Regions from separate parts of the Streptosporangium oxazolinicum genome, predicted to be linked through region 3. Evidence: riboswitches for the same ligand, from Rfam matches in the RefSeq annotation. Region 3 holds a riboswitch; each other region holds the start of a gene.
What was found. A riboswitch is a leader RNA that binds a small molecule or an ion and turns the genes downstream of it on or off. The one in region 3 is predicted to bind cobalamin.
Positions count from the first base shown of each region.

Region 1 (5,114 bases), on a different contig from region 3:
GGAGACCATCTCCGGCATGATCCAGCGGGTCGTCGAGCGGATGTACACCGAGAGCGAGGAGAACCGCTTCCTCGAGGTGACCTACGCCAACGGCGACAAGGAGGTCCTGTACTTCAAGGACTTCAACTCCGGCGCGATGATCCAGAACATCGTCGACCGCGGCAAGAAGATGGCGATCAAGCAGTTCCTGGAGACCGGTCAGAAGGGCCTGAGGATCCAGCACCTGCTGGCGGCCTGCGTGGACGAGTTCTCCGAGAACGAGGACCTGCCCAACACCACCAACCCCGACGACTGGGCCCGCATCTCCGGCAAGAAGGGCGAGCGGATCGTCTACATCCGTACCCTCGTGACGGGCAAGCAGGGCACCGAGGCCGGGCGCTCCATCGACACGGTGGCCAACACCGGTCAGTACCTGTAACCACGTAACCACGCGTCACCGGCGGCGCGGCTCCCACCGAGGGGGCCGCGCCGTCGGCGTTCCCAACCCTCGTCGATTTCGCACGCGTATTCGATGGTCGGTTAACCTTGTCGCTCTTTATCCTTTTTGTCATTTCGGATCCGTACCTCCTTTCACACCCGTCCCGGAAGTGAACGGAAATAGACAGCCGTCACGGGGAACCCGAATGATCGAGACGCCGTCCAAGTGGCGTGCGTGAACATTCCGGCCCGGCCGCCCGGTGAACGGCACGGGGTCTCGCGAGGCGCTTCGGGGAAGTGGCCGCCTCGCCGAACTCGACCTCCTGCGCTTCTTCGCCGCCATGGCGGTGCTCGCCTTCCACTACTTCATCGCCTTCGCCTCGGTGTGGGGCGACCGCCCGGCCGAGCTGTTCCCGGCGATCTCCACCCTCTCCGGGCTCGGCATCCTCGGCGTCGAGCTGTTCTTCATGATCAGCGGCTTCGTGATCCTGATGAGCATCTGGGGGCGGGGCCTGGGGGCGTTCGCCCTCTCCCGGCTGGTGCGGCTCTATCCCGCCTACTGGGTCAGCGTGGCCGTCACCGCCGCGGTCTACGGGCTGACCGCCGCCACGGCCCTGGACCCCAAGCTCAGCCTCGGCGAGTACGGGATCAACCTCACGATGCTCCAGCGAGCCCTCGGGGTCTATGACGCCAACGGCGTCTACTGGTCGCTCTGGGTGGAGCTCCGCTTCTACGTGCTGATCTCGATCCTGGTGATCATCGGGGTGACGCTCACCCGCTGCCTGGTCTTCATGGGGCTCTGGCTGCTGGCGGCCGGGTTCTTCGCCGGGAGCGACGAGGCGTGGGTCGATCTCGTGGTCATGCCCAAGTACGCGGCGTACTTCGTCGGCGGCATGGCGTTCTTCCTGATGACGAGATTCGGCCCCAGGCTCGTCCTGTGGTGCCTGGCCGGGATCAGCGGCGGCCTGGCCGTCAGCGCGGCGATCGACCGGGTGGCCGGGCGCGTCGAGAACGTCGGCTACGCCGCGATGCCGGTGCCCGAGTGGGCCGTGGTCGCCACGGTGATCGGTTTCTACGCGCTCATGGCGATGGTGGCGCTGGGCTGGCTGGGGTGGCTGCGCTGGCGCGGCCTGGTCGTCCTGGGGGCGCTCACCTACCCGCTCTACCTGTTCCACACCCCGGCCGCGGTCCTGATCGTCCCCGCCCTGCGGGACACGCTGCCGCCCCCGCTGACCGCCCTGGTCACCCTGCTGGCCGCGATGGCGTTCTCCTACCTGGTGTACCGGGTGGCCGAGCGCCCGCTTCAGGAGTTCGTCAAATCCAGGAGGCGTGGAAGGGCCGAATCCCCGTCTCCGTCACAGCTCCCCGCGCTCTCCCCGTTTCCCCTCGCAACGGGCGAAAAGGCTTCGGTGCCATAACTGTCCGACCACCGGGCATAGTGAAGGGTCTAGGGTCGGGAATAGATACCACGGAGAGAAACAGTCCCTGACGAACAGAGGGTGCGCATGACGGTACGGCGGGTGATGGGCATCGAGACCGAATACGGCATCTCCGTGCCCGGACAGCCGGGGGCCAACGCGATGGTGACCTCCTCTCAGGTCGTGAACGCCTACCTGGCGGCCTCGGCCGCCAGGGTACGGCGCGCGCGATGGGACTTCGAGGAGGAGAACCCGCTGCGGGACGCACGGGGGTTCGACCTCGCGCGGGAGGTGGCCGACCAGAGCCAGCTGACCGACGAGGACCTCGGCCTGGCGAACGTGATCCTCACCAACGGGGCCCGGCTGTACGTGGACCACGCCCATCCCGAATACTCCACGCCCGAGTGCACCAATCCTCGGGCGGCGGTGATCTGGGACAAGGCGGGCGAGCGGGTGATGCACGACGCGGCGGTCCGCGCCTCGGCGATGCCGGCCAACGCCCCGATCCAGCTCTACAAGAACAACACCGACAACAAGGGCGCCTCCTACGGCTGCCACGAGAACTACCTGATGCGCCGGGCCACCTCGTTCGCCGACATCGTCAGGCACCTGACGCCGTTCTTCGTCTCCCGGCAGGTCGTCACCGGCGCGGGCAAGGTCGGCATCGGCCAGGACTCCCGGGGCGAGGGCTTCCAGATCAGCCAGCGGGCCGACTTCTTCGAGGTCGAGGTGGGCCTGGAGACGACGCTCAAGCGGCCGATCATCAACACCCGGGACGAGCCGCACGCCGACCCGGAGAAATACCGCCGCCTGCACGTCATCATCGGCGACGCCAACATGTCGGAGATCTCGACCTACCTGAAGCTGGGATCCACCGCGCTCGTCCTGGCCATGATCGAGGACGGTTACTTCACCCGCGACCTCGCGGTGGACAACCCCGTCCAGGCCCTGCGCGCGGTCTCGCACGACCCCACGCTCAAGTACGAGATCGCCATGCGCGACGGCCGCAGGCTGACGGCCGTGCAGCTCCAAATGGAATACCTGGAGCTCGCGCGCAAGTACGCCGAGGAGCGCAGCGCCAACGGCCTGGACGAGCCCACCAAGGACATCCTGGAGCGCTGGGAGTCGGTCCTCACCCGCCTGGCGGAAGACCCGATGCAGCTGTCCGGGGAGCTCGACTGGGTGGCCAAGCTGGAGCTCCTGGAGGGTTACCGCACCCGTGACGGCCTTCCCTGGTCGCACCCGCGCCTGCAACTCGTCGATCTCCAGTACTCCGACATCCGTCCCGAGCGGGGGCTCTACAACCGGCTGGTGGCCCGGGGCCGCATGCAGCGCCTGGTCACCGAGGAAGAGGTCCAGCGGGCCATCGAGGTGCCGCCCAGCGACACCCGTGCCTACTTCCGCGGCCGTTGCCTGAGCCAGTACAGCGAGTCGGTGGCCGCGGCCTCCTGGGACTCGGTCATCTTCGACATCCCCGGCCGCGAGTCGCTGCAGCGCGTCCCCACCCTTGAGCCGCTGCGCGGCACCAAGGCCCACGTGGGCGAGCTGTTCGACCGCTGCCGTACCGCCGCGGAGCTGGTGACGGCGCTGACCGGCGAGCAGTGACCGCCTGAGAGGGGGGAGGCGGCCCGGCCGGGCAGCCTCCCCCCTCGGCGTACCCGGGCTCGCCGGATCCCCGCGAACCGGACAGCCGGATTGACGGGGGACGGAGAACCGGGGTACGTTCCGGATGTTTTGTGGCGGTGCGAGGGAAATCCGGTGAGATTCCGGTGCGGTCGCGCCACTGTAACCGGCCCGCGAGGGCCGGGAGCCAGGTCACACTCGACCGCCACCGACCTACGAAAAGGGACGCGTCAATCCCGGAGGAGGTGGCCGTGAGCCAGATCTCGGCACCGCACGCCCAGCCCATCCCATGGCCCTCGCTCACCCGCTGGCTGCTCGCCGTACCGGTGCTGCTGCTCCTCGCCTACCTGGTCACCTTCGACCAGGGAGCGATCTCCCAGGCGGGAAACTACCTGCACGAACTCATGCACGACGGGCGTCACCTGCTCGGCGTGCCGTGTCACTGAGCCACAGGTGATCACCAAACTCATCGTCCGGGGCCTCGTCGTCGGACTGCTCGCAGGGCTGCTCGCGGCCGTCTTCGCCTACACCGTCGGCGAACCGCGCATCGACCAGGCCATCGCGCTGGAGGAGGCGGCCGCGGCCGCCGCCCCGGCCGAGACGCACGACGACACCGGCACCGCGGCCCACTCCCACGACGAGGAGGAGGCCCTGGTCAGCAGGGACGGGCAGCGCTTCGGGCTCTTCCTCGCCCTCGGCCTGTACGGCCTGGCGGTCGGGGGCCTGTTCTCCCTCGTCTACGCGGCCGTACGCGGGCGGGCGGGACCCCGCTCGGAACCGGTGCTCGCGGTCACCCTCGCCGCCGCCGCGTTCACCGCCGTCGTCCTCATCCCTTTCGTGAAATATCCCGCCAACCCACCGGCTGTCGGTGATCCGGAGACCATCAACCAGCGCACCGTGCTCTACCTGGTCGCCGTGGTCATCGGGATCCTCGCCGTCGCCGCCGGGGTCGCCGCCCACCGCTACGCCTCGCGGAGCGAACCGTGGGTGCGCTGGCTGTCGGCGGGCGCCGCCGTGCTGATCCCCGTCGTCGCGGCCTGGATCCTCCTGCCGGAGATCTCGGAGGTGCCCCAGGGCTTCCCCGCCGACCTCCTGTGGGACTTCAGGGTCGCCTCCATAGGGACCCAGGTGGTCTTCTGGGCCGGTGTCGGCGCGCTGTTCGCCTTCGCCGCCCGCAGGCGCGGCCCGGTGTGACGACCCCCTCGGGGGTCACCCGCCTGCTCCTGGTCTGCCACGCCTCCACCTCGGCGACGGCGCGGGCCGCGTTCCCGGGCGACGAACCGCTCGACGAACGCGGCCTGCGCCGGGCCGAGGGGATGGCGCGGGACCTCGCCCCGGGTCCCGCGGCCTGCCCGGCCGAGTTGCGCTGCGTCCAGACGGCGGCGGCACTCGGCCTGCGGGCCGAGCACGACCCGCTGCTGGCCGACTGCGACTACGGCCGCTGGAGCGGCATGACGCTCGGCGAGGTCGAGGCCGCCGAACCCGAGGCGCTCGCGTCCTGGCTCGGCGACCCCGGCGCGGCGCCCCACGGCGGGGAACCGGTCACCGCGCTCCTCGCCAGGGTGTCCGGCTGGCTCGCCGCCCGCGCCCCCGGCAGGGCCGTCGCGGTCACCCACCCGGCGATCATCCGCGCCGCGGTCGTCCACGCCCTCGGCG
Region 1 is NZ_BAABAQ010000011.1:203,993-209,106, forward strand. It holds gene arc (proteasome ATPase) at 1-418, shown strand, start outside; gene ABD817_RS27180 (acyltransferase family protein) at 678-1,835, shown strand; gene dop (depupylase/deamidase Dop) at 1,923-3,440, shown strand; adenosylcobalamin (AdoCbl) riboswitch at 3,559-3,692, shown strand; gene ABD817_RS27190 (CbtB domain-containing protein) at 3,710-3,904, shown strand; gene ABD817_RS27195 (CbtA family protein) at 3,912-4,652, shown strand; gene ABD817_RS27200 (histidine phosphatase family protein) at 4,649-5,114, shown strand, end outside.
Region 1: it holds a riboswitch for cobalamin, as region 3 does, so the genes downstream of both, ABD817_RS27190 (CbtB domain-containing protein) here and ABD817_RS21170 ((2Fe-2S)-binding protein) in region 3, are expected to answer to the same signal.

Region 2 (5,114 bases), on a different contig from region 3:
ACCGGCACCCCCGGCCGGTAGGAGAAGCCGACCCGGTCGAACACGACCGTCCCCGGCTGCTCGTCCACGGGGGCGGCGGGTTCCTCACGGACCACCAGCTCGGTCTCGTCGAGCGTCGTCTGGACGCGCCGGGCGGCCAGCAGGCCGGTACGCAAGCCGGCCAGCCCGTAGCCGATGCCGAGCAGGCGCGCGCCGAATCCCGTGCCGAGCAGCAGGAACGGCAGCAGCGACACCGGCTCCATCGCGCCCGAGCCGATCCGCCACGTGCCCAGGAAGGCGATCAGCAGCAGGAAGGTGGCCGGCCGGGTGGCCAGGTCGATCAGCGTCTTCTTGCCGGTGAAGGGGCGCTGCCAGTCGCCCAGGAAGGCGATGTACTCATCCAGCCGGGCCCGGAAGGGCGAGGCGGCGGCGCCGCCGAACACCCGGATCACCGGCTGCCCCTCCAGGTATCCGCCGGCCTCCCGGTTCATGCGTTCGGACCACCGCGCCGCCTGGGCGGTACGGACGCCGGACTGCACCACCATCACCGCCGTCGTCACCAGGTAGACCAGCACGGGCAGGAACAACGCCAGCGCCACCCGCCAGTCCACGGCGAACAGGTACACCAGGACCGCGACCGGGGCGACGACGGCCGCCACGGCGTCGGGGACGGCGTGGGTGACCAGGTAGTGCAACGCGAGGGTGTCGTCCTGCACGACCTGCTTCACATGACCGGAGCCGCGTGCGGTGTACCAGCCCAGCGGCAGCCGCGCCAGCTTGCCCAGCACGCGCTGCCGCAGATCACGGGCGAAGCGCGCGTCGACGGCGTGCAGCCACAACGTCAGCGCCGCGCCCAGGAACGTGCCGGCGCCGATCAGGCCCAGTGCCCACGCGCCGAGGGCCCACAGGCTCCCCTCACCCGCCCCCAGCACCATCCGCCGTGCCAGTTCGACCAGCACGACGAAGGGAGCGAGCTGAACGAGCGTGACCACGGCCTGCAGCGCGCCGGCCAGGAACAGGGTCGGCTTCAGCGGCGCGAGCAACCGGCCCGCGCCCTGCGCCCGCCACCGCCCTCGCGACGCCTGGACCGGCCCCGGCACGGGCTGCGGCCCCGGCTGCGGCTCCGCTTCCGGCTCCGGTCCGCCGCGCCTCTTGCCGAACGCGCGGCCGTGATACCAGTACGCCTGGGCGTACTGCTCCGACTTGGGGAACCCGAACTCCTCACGCAACCGGGTGCGCAGGTGTTTGAGTGAGCCCGCCTCGGGGCCCGCCCACGCGTACCAGTCCGACCAGTCCCTGGCCTCGATCGCGCCCGCCAGCGACGCCGGTCCGTTGCGGGGCACCCAGTGGATCCGCGCCCGGGGGTGGGCGGTGAGCGGGATCGACAGGTCGGCGTCGTCGTGCTGTTCCAGGTAGACCTCGATCGGCACGTCCGCCGGCACCGTGGCGAGGATGCCGTTGATCGCGGGGATCGACGCCGAGTCGCCGATCAGCAGGTAGCCGGCGGGAGGCTCCTGCGGGACGTCGAACTTCGACGAGCCGAGCGAGGTGGCCATGATCGTCTGACCCGGCTCGACGTCCCTGGCCCACACCGAGGCCGGGCCGGCCGGTTCGTGCAGGACCATGTCGATGGTGAACTCGCCGGTGGACTCGTCCGCCCAGGAGATCGTGTACGCCCGCTGGTGCTCGGCGTCACCGCCGTCGGGGTCGGGGAACCAGAACCGCAACCACGCCGTGGGCACGGCGATCGCGTCCTGGAACAGGGTCGGCGAGTTCAGCCGCACCCGCACGAAGTGCGGGGCCAGCGTCTCCGTGCCCACGACGGTGGCCTGGTGATCGCGGGCGCCGTAGCCCCGCATCACCACACCCGTGAATCCACGCCTGGCCATTCACAACTCCTTCTGTGTGGTGGCGAGGTCGGCGATGACGTCGGCGACGGGGCGGCCGGGCGGGGCGACGCCGAGCACCCCCCGGATCGCGCCGGTCAGCACCAGCCGTACGTATTCGGGGCGTCCCATCTGCGGGAGCACGGCGTGGGCGGCGCCGAGCCCTTCGTCGAGTTCGACACCGGCGGTCGCGGCCCGGCGCTCCCGGTCGAGGCCGCCCGCGTCCTCTCGCTCCATCGCGACGCCGTATTCCTCCGAGGCCGCCATCGCGATCGTCAGCGACGCGACCGCGCCGCTGACCACCACGGCTCCCTCCGGGGTGTAGCCGCGCCGTATCAGGGCCTCGACCTCGGCGCTCAGCACTTGCCGCCCGGCCTCGCCTCGCGGGAACAGCACCTGCAGGTAACGGGCCATTCCGGGGTGATCGAGGGTGAACGCCCGGAGTTGCGACGCGAACGACAGCAGGTGCGGTTCAAGGCCGTGTCGAGGGTCGTCGTGGAGCACCAGATCGGCGAGGATGCTCTCTCCCACCAGCCGCTCCAGGCCCCACCGCCCGTCGACGTGACGGTACAACGCCGCCGCGGTGACCCCGAGTTCGGCGGCGACCGCCTTCACGCTCAGTTCGCTCATGCCCAGCGCGCGACCGGCCCGGACGATGTCCCGCGTGCCGATACGGGGAGTACGCCCACCACTGCGGGCTGTCGACGCCACTGTCCGGGCTCCTTTGTTATAGGGGGTAACAAAGGGTACCCTAACTAAGGGTGGGCCTGGCCGCAACGGTGTTCCGGCAAGCATGCGAGGTGGTGCTGACCGGGCGTACGCGAAGAGCGGTACATGATGCCCTGCGGCTTTCCGCCCGAGCGGACCCGAGCGGAGTGGCCTTTGCTGACCCGCCTGCCGGGCTGGGCCGGCCTGCCGGCGGTCCGCGCGGGCCAGGTGTGGGTGCTGGACGGTCCGGCGTACTTCAACAGGCCCGGACCTCGCGTGGTCCGGGGGGGCGGAGGTCCTCGCCCAGGTACTCCACGGGGTACCCGTCGGCGCACCTGTCGAACGCGAGGAGGCGTACCGGGTCTGATGGGTGGCGCGCGCTTTGTCGTTGATGAGTGGTGTGCGAGCATGGTCGGCGTAGGCGAGCGCGGACTGAGGAAGCCGGTGTGAATCCGGCGCGGTCCCGCCACTGTGATCGGCGAGCGAATCCCGACGAAGCCACTGCCCGGATAACGGGTGGGAAGGCCGGGACGAGCCTCGACCCGAGAGCCAGGAGACTCACGCGGTCGCCTCCTCGCAGAAATTGGGGCGGATCTCCCCAAGGGAGGAACGGTGATCGCCATGCCTGGACCTCGGCCTGCCGGCCCTGGGCGTGCTCGGCGTGCTGGACTCTCCTGGTCGACCCGGCCTCCCACTTGTCGCGGAGGCCGTCGAGGAACGGCGTCCGCGGCCCGCCGTCAGGAGCACGCATGGCCATCCCCCGCCCGGTCACCGCAGCACTGCTCGCGTCCTTACTCGCTGTCGCCGCCTGTGGCGCCCCGGACGCGACTCCGCCCGCGGCCCCGGACGCGGCTCCGGCGGCAGAGGGCCGCTGCGTCACCGCCTTCGACGCGGGCCGCGACTACTTCCCGGTCAAGCAGCAGGTGGGGCACGCGACGAACTTCACCCTGACCTATGCCAACAACTATCAGGTCCTCACCGTCAAACAGCCCGCCCCCGGCGCCAAACCGGAGACCTACGTGCTGGTGCGGTGCGGTACCCCCGCTCCCGCGCTCACCGGCGAACTGGCCGGGGCCGTCACCGTCGAGACCCCGATCGAGCGATTGTTCTCCGCCTCGACGACCCACCTGCCGTTCGTCACCGACCTGGGCGTGCTGGAGCGGCTCACCGGCGTCTCCTCGGCCGGGTACATCACCTCCGCCCAGGTGCTGGCCCAGGTGAAGGCAGGGAAGATCACCGAGTACGCCAAGGGGCAGGAGGTCGACACCGAGAAGGTGATCGCCGCCAAACCGGACGTGCTGATGAGCGGCGGCACCGAGGACAAGTCCTACGGACCACTGCGCCAGGCCGGGATCAAGGTGGTGGCCAACGCCGAATGGCTGGAGTCCACCGCACTGGGCCGCGCCGAGTGGATCAAGGTGATGGCCGCGCTGACCGGTACCGAGGCCAGGGCCGCCGAGGTGTTCGGCAAGGTCGAGGCCGACTACACCGCCCTGGCCGCCAAGGCCAAGGCGGCCGCGCCGGTCACCGTGCTGCCGGGCCAGATGTACGAGGGGCAGTGGTCGGTGCCCAACGGCGGCAGCTACGTCGCGGGGCTGATCAAGGACGCGGGCGGCACCTACCCGTGGGCGGACACGCCGGGATCCGGCAGCACCACCCTGGACCTGGAGGCCGTGCTGTCCAAGGCCAGGGACGCCAAGGTGTGGCTGGCCACCGTGAACGAGTGGAGGAGCCTGACCGATGTGGAGAAGGCCGACCCGCGTTACGCCAAGTTCGGCGCGTTCGAGGCCGGGAGCGTCTGGTCGGCGAACAGGACGCTCGGCCCCGGGGGCGGCAACGACTTCTTCGAGCGCGGCGTCGGCCACCCGGACCTGATCCTGGCCGACCTGGTCGCGATCTTGCACTCCGACCTCGCACCGGAGCACGCCTTCACCTTCTACCAGCGGCTGATCAGGTGACGGCTCCGGCCGACGTTCCGGTGGCGTCCCGGCGCCGCCGGGGCGTTGTCCTGGCCGCCATGGGGGTCACGGTGCCGCTGACGTTCGCGCTGGCGGTCCTGCTCGGCTCGACCCTGATCCCGCTGAACCAGGCACTGCTCGCGCTGGTGCGTGACAGCGGCGCGGACCCCGGGGTTCAGGAGATCATCTGGACGGTGCGACTGCCGCGCGCCATCACCGCGGCCCTGGCCGGAGCCGCCCTGTCGGTCTCCGGCGTGCAGCTGCAGACCCTGTTTCGCAACCCGCTGGCCGAGCCGTACATCCTGGGGGTGAGCTCGGGCGCGAGCCTGGGCGTCGCCCTGGTGATCATCGGGTGGGGTGGCGCGGCCGGCGCGTTCACCGCGGGCGTCGCGGGCCTGGGCCGCGCGGGCGTGGTGGTGGCCGCCTCGGCCGGCGCCGCCACGGTGCTCGGGCTGGTGCTGGTGCTGTCGCGGCGGGTCCGGTCGGTGGTGACGCTGCTGATCATCGGCGTGATGGTGGGGTCGGCCGCCGTCTCGTTGATCACCTTGCTGCTGGTCTACACCGACCCGCAACGAGCCCAGCA
Region 2 is NZ_BAABAQ010000019.1:18,085-23,198, reverse strand. It holds gene ABD817_RS36210 (ABC transporter ATP-binding protein/permease) at 1-1,868, opposite strand, end outside; gene ABD817_RS36205 (TetR/AcrR family transcriptional regulator) at 1,869-2,576, opposite strand; cobalamin riboswitch at 2,955-3,153, shown strand; gene ABD817_RS36200 (ABC transporter substrate-binding protein) at 3,323-4,531, shown strand; gene ABD817_RS36195 (FecCD family ABC transporter permease) at 4,591-5,114, shown strand, end outside.
Region 2: it holds a riboswitch for cobalamin, as region 3 does, so the genes downstream of both, ABD817_RS36200 (ABC transporter substrate-binding protein) here and ABD817_RS21170 ((2Fe-2S)-binding protein) in region 3, are expected to answer to the same signal.

Region 3 (5,114 bases):
CTCCTAAGCTCGGGGTGTGGCGAAATACTTCGATGTGCATCCGGACACTCCCCAACCCCGGCTGATCGGCCAGGTGGTCGAGATTCTGCGTACGGACGGGCTGATCGCGTATCCAACGGACTCGGGCTACGCGCTGGGGTGTCGGCTGGGAAACAAGGAAGGCATCGACCGGATCAGAGAGATCCGCGACCTCGGCAGTGATCATCACTTCACCCTGGTCTGTAGAGACTTTGCCCAGTTTGGGCAGTTCGTGCATGTGAGCAATGCGCTGTTCCGCTCGGTCAAGGCGGCGACCCCCGGCGGCTACACCTTCATCCTGCCCGCGACCAAGGAGGTGCCGCGGCGGTTGCTGCACCCCCGGAAGAAGACGGTCGGTGTCCGGATCCCCGACCATGTCGTCACACAGGCGCTGCTGGCCGAGCTCGGCGAACCGCTGGTGTCGAGCACCCTGCTACTGCCCGACGAGGCCGAGCCCCTGACGCAGGGCTGGGAGATCAAGGAGAGGCTCGATCACGTGGTGGACGCCGTCATCGACGCCGGTGAGTGCGGCGCCGTCCCGACGACGGTCGTCGACTTCTCGCAGGACGAGCCCGAGATTCTCCGCCGGGGCACCGGAGACCCGTCCCTCTTCGAGTAGGGGCACGGCGGCTCGCGGGAGTCAGTCGGCGTGTCCGTGCGGGTCCCACCCCGGGACGCGGTCACCGCGAAGGGCCCGGTCCGGACCATCTGGCCGATCGGCGGTCCGGACCGGGCCGCGAAATAAATCTACATTGTAAAGGCGCCCGACCAGATTCAAGATCATTTAAACGCAAACCACAAAACCATCACCTACGAGCAACACCGTCGGTCTTCTCGATGTCGATCACGCCGTCGCCGGTGATCGGTGCCGTTCGCCCGGTGTGGTTGGTGACACGCATGGGTTCCTCTCCGTCGTGAGCTTCGTGGCTTCGTCATTGGTTCGCCAGGCCGATTCAACGGGGCCCGGGAGGGGACTGGGCTCACAGCCCAAACTTCCGGGGGTGATGGGGCTCAGCGCGAGGTGCGGGGGATCTTCAGGGCCGGTCACGGCTCCGGTGGGTCGCCCGGCCGGTCATGTCGATCGTCACGGCTTCCGCAGGGTTTTCGCAGGCGCGGCGAAGCCGAGGTCTGCTTTGTCGTTGATGGTGGTTGTGCGAGCATGGTTGGCGTAGGCGACGGCGGACTGAGGAAGCCGGTGTGAATCCGGCGCGGTCCCGCCACTGTGATCGGCGAGCGAATCCCGACGAAGCCACTGCCCGGATAACGGGTGGGAAGGCCGGGAGGAGCGTTGACCCGAGAGCCAGGAGACTCACGCGGTCGCCTCCTCGCAGAAATTGGGGCGGATCTCCCCAAGGGAGGAACGGTGATCGCCATGCCTGGCCCCCGGCCCACCGGCTCCGGACGCGCCGACGACGTGGCTTCTGTCGCCTGGCCGGGGCTGCTTCCCGCATCACCGTCGGAGGTGTCGGCCGCGGTCGCCGATGTTTCCGCGATCAGTGGTTACTTCGAGCTCGAGGTCGGTCCGATCGAGGTGGGCTGGCGACCGCTCATTGATCTGGCGGCCGATTCCGGGCTCCTGCGGCGGCGGATCATCGATGTCGCCGGACGTCTGGGGACCGACGAGCCGAGGGTGGCGGCCTCGATCCTGTTTCAGGGGCTTGCCGCTCGCCTGTGGTCACCTGTCGTCGGTGCGGTGGTAACGCATGATCTGCTCTTGGACCTGGCGTCTGTTCACTGGCGGGAGGTGTCCGGCGGGCCGTTGCCGCTGCGGGCCGAGCGTCCGACCGGTCGGCGGATCCTTGATCCCGCCGGGGTCGCCGAACCGTTGTATCGCGGTGTGCTGACCGAGGTGCTGGAGCCGTTGGCGTGGTCCGTACGGGAGGTCGTGGGGATTGCCCCTGGGCTGTTGTGGGGTAATGCCGCCTCCGCGCTGGCCGGAACGGTTCGGACCGTCGTCGACCGGTGCCCCGGATTCGCCGTTCGGGCTATCGCGCTTGGGCGTGAGCTGCTCGCGCTGGGAGTGTTGCGGGGTGGCGGTGATCTGGTCGAACCCGTTCCCGGGCAGCCGTTCTTCGTTCGGCGTACCTGCTGTCTGTTCTACCGTCTGCCCGGGGGCGGCAAGTGTGGTGACTGTGTTCTCGTCGATTCCGGGACCCGTCACCGGCAGTGGGCTGCGGCTTTGCGGCAGCCCGGAGGGTCTTGATGAGCTACCTTCGGGGTGAGCGGGTGGTCATGGATGGTCTTGGGTGGTTCTGGCGATCGCGGCGGTGTGCTCGTCGGCGGTCATGCCGAGGGTGGGGTGGTGCTGGTTGAGGTCGTGCTGGTCGTCGGCCCACTGCCGGTAGTCCTGCCGCAGGGTGGTGGCGTCGGAGTCGAGGGCGAGGGCGATGTCGGCCCAGGTGGCTCCGGCCAGCAGTGCGTGGTGGATGTTGGCGGGGTGGCGTACGGTGCGTGCGATGCTCTCGGCCAGTGCCAGCAGTTCGAGGTGTTCGGCGACGGTGAGCGGGGGCCGGTCTTCGGTTCCGTGCCGGGTGGGGTCGTAGGTTCCCCGGGCCATCAGTTCCGCGCGGGCGCGGGCTGACGCGTTTCGGGCGGCCAGCTCGTTGTAGCGCTCCAGTTGCCGGCTGACGGGCAGGTCGTAGCGGGCGTCGTGCCAGGTTGTGATGTTCTCGGGCGGGGTCATGGTGGCTTCTCCGGGACGGTCGGGGGTTGGCTTCCGGCGGGGCCGTGCGGGATGTGGTCGAGGCTCGCGTCTCAAGCCGACCGGCGCCCCATGACGAGGTCGGCGGTGATGCGGACCGGCGTGCACAATGTCTGGCCGTGCGCCCGGAACAAGGCATCGCGGGAGCTGAAATATCCCAGGTCGGCTAGCACGTAGTTGGACAGGTCACATGATGAGCCGGTGATGCCGTCCCAATCGACGGCGGTGCGGGCCACCGCGTCGAAGAGCGTCTCAGCACCGATGTTGGTGAATCCCTCCTTCCTCCGCAGCGTGTTCAGCTCGCCGTACAACTCGGAGACGGTCACCCATTCACCGTCGAGCAGGAACTCCGGCCAGGCGAGCACCACCTGGCGCGGGACCAATGCTCGTAGCCGGGGAAAGCGAGGGTGCCAGAAGCGTCCGCTCACCAGTAATCCCCTGACCCGGCTGGCGATTCCGTGGGCCCGTCCTACCGCTTCCAGCGCCGCCAGTCGCTGGCTGCACGATCCGCGCTCCAGGAGAAGCGTTCTGGAGACCGGCTGGGTGTCGTTCATGGCATACACCGGGCGTATTCGCGCGGTGATGAGCCGGTGGGCCGTGATCAGGAGATCCCGATCCGTCGAGGTGTCTTTACGCCGGGCTTCGGTCGCCAGCTCCAGCACCCGGGGATGCTGCCAGTCGAGGATGGGTGTGGCCGACGGTTCTCTCCCGCTTGTTTCTCGGTGGACGGCAGCGCGACGACGCCGTGAGGGGGAAGGCGACGGCTTCATTCCATGACCGTATCGGAGTCCGTGACGTGTCCGGTTCTGTTCGAGCGCGTACGGATGGCGGTTTCGCGCCGGGTGCGGCGTGCGGGCCGTCGAGTCCGTCTGTCTCGCTTGGGGGAAGGGTGGGTTGGTCGTACGCCGCGGGGGCGGGTCGTGGTCTGGTCCCTGCGGTGTCGTCGTCGCGGGTTTCGTACGGCACGCCGTTACGGCTCGCTCCCGGGGTGTTGTCCATTCGGTGTGTTTTCTCGCCTGGTCAGCGGGGTCGTGGGGTGGAGGCGTAGGGGAGCAGGGCCATTTCGCGGGCGTTTTTGATCGCGGTGGCCAGTTGGCGTTGTTGCTGGACGGTGACTCCGGTGACGCGGCGTCCGCGGATTTTGCCGCGGTCGGAGATGAAGGCGCGGAGCAGGGTGGTGTCCTTGTAGTCGATGTGGCTCACGCCGTGTAGCGGATTGGTCTTCTTGCGGGGGGTGCGGCGGGGTTTCACGCGGAGGTCTCCTTCAGGTCGAGGTCGAGGACGAAGGCGAACGGGTCGGGGTATGTGGCCCAGATGTCGGAGCCTGCCAGGGTTTCGGTCTCGGTGAGCAGGCAGGAGTCCAGTAGGCGGTGGATGCGGTCGCGGTCGAGGTCGGGGCCGGTGAAGACGAGGTGCTGGACGCGGTCGCCGAGTTGGGGAGTCCAGTCGAGGGTGGCGGCCATGCGGCGGGCGGGGCTTTGTGTCTCCCAGGCGGCTTCGGGCAGGGTGACCAGCCAGGGGCCGGCGTCCTCGATGGTGATGACTCCGGCGACGGCGTCCCAGGCGAGCAGGCGTTCGTGCCGGTTGGCCAGCCAGAATCGGCCGCGGCTGCGGACGGTTTCGGTGACGAGTTCGTCGACGGCGTCGAACAGTCGTTGGGGGTGCAGGGGGCGTAGCCGGTGCCAGACGACGGTGGAGATCTCCCCGGTTTGCGCGTCGCAGGGTAGTTGGGCGGTGGCCGGGTCGACGCGGGCTCCGAGCATTTCCACGTCGATTCTCGTGCCGGTGACCGTGGGCAGGGTGCGGTCGGGGGGTGCGGCCGGGGTGGTGGGGGCGAGGTGGCCGAGTACGGCCAGGGTGAGTTCGATGTCCTCCTCGTCCGTGCCGGACACGATGAGGGCGGTGGCGTATTCGATCTGGCGGGTGAGCACCTCGGCCAGGTGGCGTGTGTCGCCGGCCGCCGCGTGTTTGCCGTGGGCGGCGAGGGTGTCGTCGCAGCTGATGTCGTCGGTCGTGCGTGCCGCGTCCAGGGCGGTCAGTACGCCGGTCAGGCGCAGGCGGTGCACGGTGTCCTCGTGCCAGGCGAGGGCTTCGGCGACGGTGCGGGGTTCGACCGAGTCCCACAGTTCCACGATGAGCAGTGGCGTCGAGTGCGCTCGTGCGAGGAGTTCTGGGATGAGGTCTTCGCGCACGGTGCAGGTGACGCAGCCGTGTGCGAGGCGTACCTCCTGTAGGTCCAGTGTCCCCGACGCGTCGCGTACGACGCGTTCCACGCGTCCGGTGCTCACCTCTCGCAGGTCGTGGTGGATCGCCATCGATCCGGGGTGGTCGGTGAGCAGGCGGTCGACGAGGGCTGAGCGCGGTTCGGGATGCAGTCCTGAGACGATGACGACGG
Region 3 is NZ_BAABAQ010000007.1:371,450-376,563, forward strand. It holds gene ABD817_RS21165 (L-threonylcarbamoyladenylate synthase) at 17-637, shown strand; cobalamin riboswitch at 1,164-1,346, shown strand; gene ABD817_RS21170 ((2Fe-2S)-binding protein) at 1,391-2,221, shown strand; gene ABD817_RS21175 (hypothetical protein) at 2,249-2,701, opposite strand; gene ABD817_RS21180 (transglutaminase domain-containing protein) at 2,773-3,489, opposite strand; gene rpsR (30S ribosomal protein S18) at 3,740-3,970, opposite strand; gene ABD817_RS21190 (CobW family GTP-binding protein) at 3,967-5,114, opposite strand, start outside.

Region 4 (5,114 bases), on a different contig from region 3:
CCGAGCGAGTCGATCCAGCGGAAGCAGAACTCCGCCTTGTCCCGGATCGAGGGGATGTGCTCGACAGCGGCGAAGGCCTTGACCCGCTCGTCCGGGTCGGGCAGGTAGGTGTCCAGCAGGGTCAGGTAGAACTGGACGTGCACCGCCTCCTCGAACAGCTGCCTGCTGAGATACAGGCGCGCCTCGGGGGCGTTGAGGTGCTGGTAGAGGTTGAGGACGAGGTTGTTGGCCACGATCGAGTCGCCGGTGGCGAAGAACGCCACGAGGCGGTTGATCAGGTGGCGCTCCTCGGGCGTCATCCTCGCCAGGTCCGCCAGGTCGGAGGTGAGGTCCACCTCCTCGACGGTCCAGGTGTTGCGGATCGCGGCCCGGTAGCGTTCGTAGAACTCGGGGTAGCGCATCGGCCGCAGGGTGAGGTCCATGCCGGGGTCGAGCAACATCGGGAAATGCCTTTCTGGGTGGTCACGGCGGGGCTTCCGAGGGACTGGGACGGCTACTGGCAGGCGTCGCAGTACTCGGGGTTCTCCAGGGAGCAGGCGACGGCCTCGGGGTCGAGGACGGCCCGCTCCACCGGCGCCGCCACGGTGGCCTGCGCGATCCGGGTGGCCGGGCGCGAGCGCAGGTAGTAGGTGGTCTTGAGGCCCGACTTCCAGGCGTAGGCGTACATCGAGGAGAGCTTGCCGATGGTCGGCGTGGCCATGAAGAGGTTCAGCGACTGCGACTGGTCGATGTACGGGGTGCGCGCGGCGGCCAGGTCGATGAGTGCCTTCTGCGGCAGCTCCCAGGCGGTCCGGTAGAGCGTCCTCAGGTCGGCGGGGATCTCGGGGATGTCCTGCACGGAGCCGTCGGCGCGCTTGATCGCGTCGCGGATCTGCGCGGTCCACAGGCCACGGGCCTGGAGGTCGCGGACGAGATAGCGGTTGACCTGGAGGAACTCCCCCGAGAGGGTCTCGCGCTTGAAGACGTTGGAGACCTGCGGCTCGATGCACTCGTAGCAGCCCGCGATGGAGGCGATCGTGGCCGTCGGCGCGATCGCGATCATCAGCGAGTTGCGCAGGCCGGTCCCGGCGATCCGCTCCCTGAGCTCCGCCCACTCCGCCGACCCCGCCGCCCCGTAGTGGTCGGGGTGCAGCACCCCGGCGGCGGCCCTCGTCTCCTCGTACGAGGGATGGCGGCCCCGCTCCACGGCCAGGTCGGAGGAGGTCCGGTAGGCGGCGAGCGCGATCTCCTCGGAGATCCTGGTGGACAGCTCCAGGGCGCGCGGCGAGTCGAACGGCAGCCGCAGCGTGAACAGCACGTCGGCCAGGCCCATCACGCCGAGCCCGATCGGGCGCCACCTGCGGTTGGCGGCCTCCGCCTCGGGGGTCGGGTAGAAGCCCAGGTCGATGGTGCGGTCGAGGAAGCGCACGGCGGTGCGGACGGTCGCGCGCAGCCGTGCCCAGTCGACCCCGTCCCCGGCCTCCGCCGACAGATGGGCGGCGAGGTTGATCGAGCCGAGGTTGCAGACGGCGGTCTCCGCGTCGCCGGTGACCTCCAGGATCTCGGTGCAGAGGTTGGACAGGTGGATGACGTTCTCCGGCCTGGCCGTCTGGTTGGAGGTCCGGTTCGCCGCGTCCTTGAAGGTCATCCAGCCGTTGCCGGTCTGGGCGAGCGTGCGCATCATCCGCCCGTACAGGGTGCGGGCCGGGATCTGCCGGGTGAAGCGGCCCTCGGCCTCGGCGGCCCGGTAGGCGTCGTCGAACGCGGCGCCGTACAGGTCGGTGAGGTGCGGGACCTCCTTGGGGTCGAACAGCGACCAGACGCCGTCGGCCTCGACCCGGCGCATGAACTCGTCGGGGATCCAGTTGGCCAGGTTCAGGTTGTGCGTGCGGCGGGCCTCCTCGCCGGTGTTGTCGCGCAGTTCCAGGAACTCCTCGACGTCGGCGTGCCAGGGCTCCAGGTAGACGCAGGCCGCGCCCTTGCGGCGGCCTCCCTGGTTGACCGCGGCGACGCTGGAGTCGAGCGTGCGCAGCCAGGGCACGATGCCGTTGGAGTGGCCGTTGGTGCCCCGGATCAGCGAGCCCCGCGAGCGGACCCTGGTCCAGGCGATCCCGATGCCCCCCGCGTACTTCGACAGCCGCGCGACCTGCCCGTAGCGCTCGTAGATGGACTCCAGTTCGTCGCGGGGCGAGTCGAGCAGGAAGCACGAGGAGAGCTGGGGCCTGCGGGAGCCGGAGTTGAACAGCGTGGGCGAGCTGGGCAGGTAGGACAGGGTGGCCATCAGCGCGTACAGCTCGGCGGCCTCCTCGACGGTCTCGGACAGGCCGCAGGCCACCCGGAGGAAGAAGTGCTGCGGGCGCTCCAGGACCTTGCGGGTTCGCGGGTGGCGCAGCAGGTAGCGGTCGTAGACGGTACGCAGCCCGAAGTACTCGAACCTGGCGTCGGCCTCCGGGTCGACGAGCGCGTCCAGGACCCCGGCGTGGGCGGCCACGAACTCCGCGAGCCCGTCCTGGATCAGCCCCGCCTCGTGGGTCGCGGCGACGGACTCGGAGAAGCGGCGGACGCCGTGCTCGGCGGCCTCGTCGGCGATCAGCTCGGCCAGCATCGCGGCGGCGACCCTGGAGTTCTCCGGATCGGTGATCACCCGGGCGGCCGCCTCGTCGATGGCCAGCCTGCGATCGTCCGCCGCGCTCCCGGTGTTTCCGGTGCTCCCGGTGCCCATCGTGGCCGCCGCCGCGTTCCCGGTGTTCCCGGTGTTCCCGGTGGTTCCGGCGCTCCCCGTGGTGGTCTCCGCCAATGCCTGTGTCACGTAGTGCCCCTCGCTCGCTCGAACTTCCCCGTACGGCTCCGCCGGAGGGGCACGCGTCCGCGAGCGATCCCGGGCACGCCGGATCGCCTCGTTCCGCGGGCCCTCCCACGAGGCCCTGGACAGTCACGTCACCGGCAGGTCTTCGGACTCACGGGCGCACCGCACATGCCTACCGGCCGTCGCTTCCCAGGCATGGTTCGCCCAGTGCTTGACTGACGGCTTTCGTTCCCGTTCACCGCTGCGGGGCAGTCACCGGAATCTCACCGGGTTCCCTCTTGCCTCGCCCCTCGCGGGGCGAACCAGCAACGAGCAGGATCCTACATCTAGGGGCGTCTGACGCAACTACCCCAACAGGTTGTGTCGGAGGACTTCAACAGCCCGAGCTCGTGGAGGACACCGCGGGTGCGTGCCGTCTCGGTGAAGAGCCACTGGCGAAACTCGTCGCCACTGAGATAGACCCGGCTCCAGCCGTGGGCAGCGCACAGGGAACGCCAGCGCGGCGCGGCGTCGATCCTGTCACACAGGTCGATCGCGGCGTCCCGGTCCCCCGGACTCATGTCCTTGGGGCCCAGCAGGCCGCACCAGTCGCTGTACTCCAGCCGGACGTCGACCTCCATGAGCGTCGGCGCGTCGATCCCGTCGATCCGGCCGCCGGAGGAGACCACCAGGGGCCGCAGACGGCCCGCCCTGATTTCAGGCCGCAGGGCGCGCGCCGATCCCAGCAGGGCCGCCACCCGGCCGACCTGGAGCGCCTCGGCGGCATCCTCGGGGGCGAGGTATCCGGCGTACTCCAGCAGCCGGGTGTCCACCCCGAGGCACTTGCCGATCATCCCGTAGAGCACGTGGTCGGAGCCGCCCTCCGCCCCGCCGCCGACCGTCAGCCCCGCCGGGTTCCCGCGCAGCCGCGCGGCGAAGTCCTCGAAGGTACGCAGGCGGGAGTCGGAGGGGACGACCAGGACCGCCCAGTCGCCGACCAGGCGGGCGATGGGGGTGGCGGCGTTCACCACGGCGGTGGTGTTGGCGATCTCCGCGGCGGCCACCATCGGCATCGCGGTGACGAGCAGCCTGCCTTCGCGCGCGAAGGGGCCGTGGAAGGCGCCGAACGCGTCGCGCGGGGCGGAGCCCAGGGCACCCCGCCGCTCGACGGCCATGGCGGTACGCGCCAGTCCCGACTGGACCAGGACGGTCGCCAGCCTGCCCGCGATCCCGTCCCAGCCGTGGCCGTCGGCGGTCGGTTCGAGGATGAACAGGCGCTTCACCGCCGGACCGGCACCGCCGCCCGCGTCACACCCCGCGGCGACCAGGACCCCCGCCGCCAGTGCGAAAAACCCCCTGCGGCGCATAAGCGCCCCTTCCCCCAGGAAACCCTCACACCAAAGGTTACTTCTTACTCACTTTCTGTGACGAAGCGGGGGTATGTGGAAATGTCGCCCGCACTCGGACATGAGTCATCGGACCGCGCGGGAGCCCGAAGAGCCCCCCGGTGCCCACAGCGCCCCCGGCAGGCCGGAGCGAGGCCGGGGCACCGGGGGCGCGGGGGCGAGAGGCAGGGGCTGAGGGTCAGGAGCTGCGGGGCCTCACTCCACCGTGACGCTCTTGGCCAGGTTCCTGGGCTTGTCGACGTCCCGTTCCAGCGCCACGGCGGCGTGGTAGGCGAAGAGCTGGAGCGGGATCGAGAGCAGGATCGGGTCCAGCTCGGTCTCGTTCTTGGGCACCACGACGCAGTCGTCGGCCAGCTTGGGGTCCGTCGTGCGGTGGCCCACCATGAGCACCCGGCCACCCCGGGCACGGATCTCGCCCAGCGTGGTGAGATTCTTGTCCAGCAGCTCGTCGTCGGGGACGATCGCCACCGTCGGCATGTCCGGGCCGATCAGCGCCAGCGGCCCGTGCTTGAGCTCGCTCGCCGGGTACGCCTCGGCGTGCACGTACGAGATCTCCTTGAGCTTCTGCGCGCCCTCGCGGGCCACCGGATAGCCCCTGACCCGGCCCACGAACATCATGCTCGGCGACTCGGCGTACTTGCCCGCCAGCTCCCTGATCTGCGGCTCCAGCGCCAGGATCTCCTTGATCTGGTCCGGCAGCCTGCGCAGGCCGTCGCAGATCCTGCGGCCGTCGGCGGGAGACAGGTCACGCACCCGGCCCAGGTGCAGCGCGAGCAGCGCGAAGGCCACGGCGGTCGAGGTGAACGCCTTGGTGCTCGCCACCGAGACCTCGGGGCCCGCGTGCAGGTAGACGCCGCCGTCGCACTCGCGGGCGATCGCGCTGCCCACGGTGTTGACGATGCCGAGCACCCTGCCGCCCTTGCGCTTGAGCTCCTGGACGGCGG
Region 4 is NZ_BAABAQ010000005.1:5,935-11,048, reverse strand. It holds gene ABD817_RS15540 (ribonucleotide-diphosphate reductase subunit beta) at 1-440, opposite strand, end outside; gene ABD817_RS15535 (ribonucleoside-diphosphate reductase subunit alpha) at 494-2,788, opposite strand; cobalamin riboswitch at 2,905-3,107, opposite strand; gene ABD817_RS15530 (tripartite tricarboxylate transporter substrate-binding protein) at 3,112-4,131, opposite strand; gene glmS (glutamine--fructose-6-phosphate transaminase (isomerizing)) at 4,366-5,114, opposite strand, start outside.
Region 4: it holds a riboswitch for cobalamin, as region 3 does, so the genes downstream of both, ABD817_RS15535 (ribonucleoside-diphosphate reductase subunit alpha) here and ABD817_RS21170 ((2Fe-2S)-binding protein) in region 3, are expected to answer to the same signal.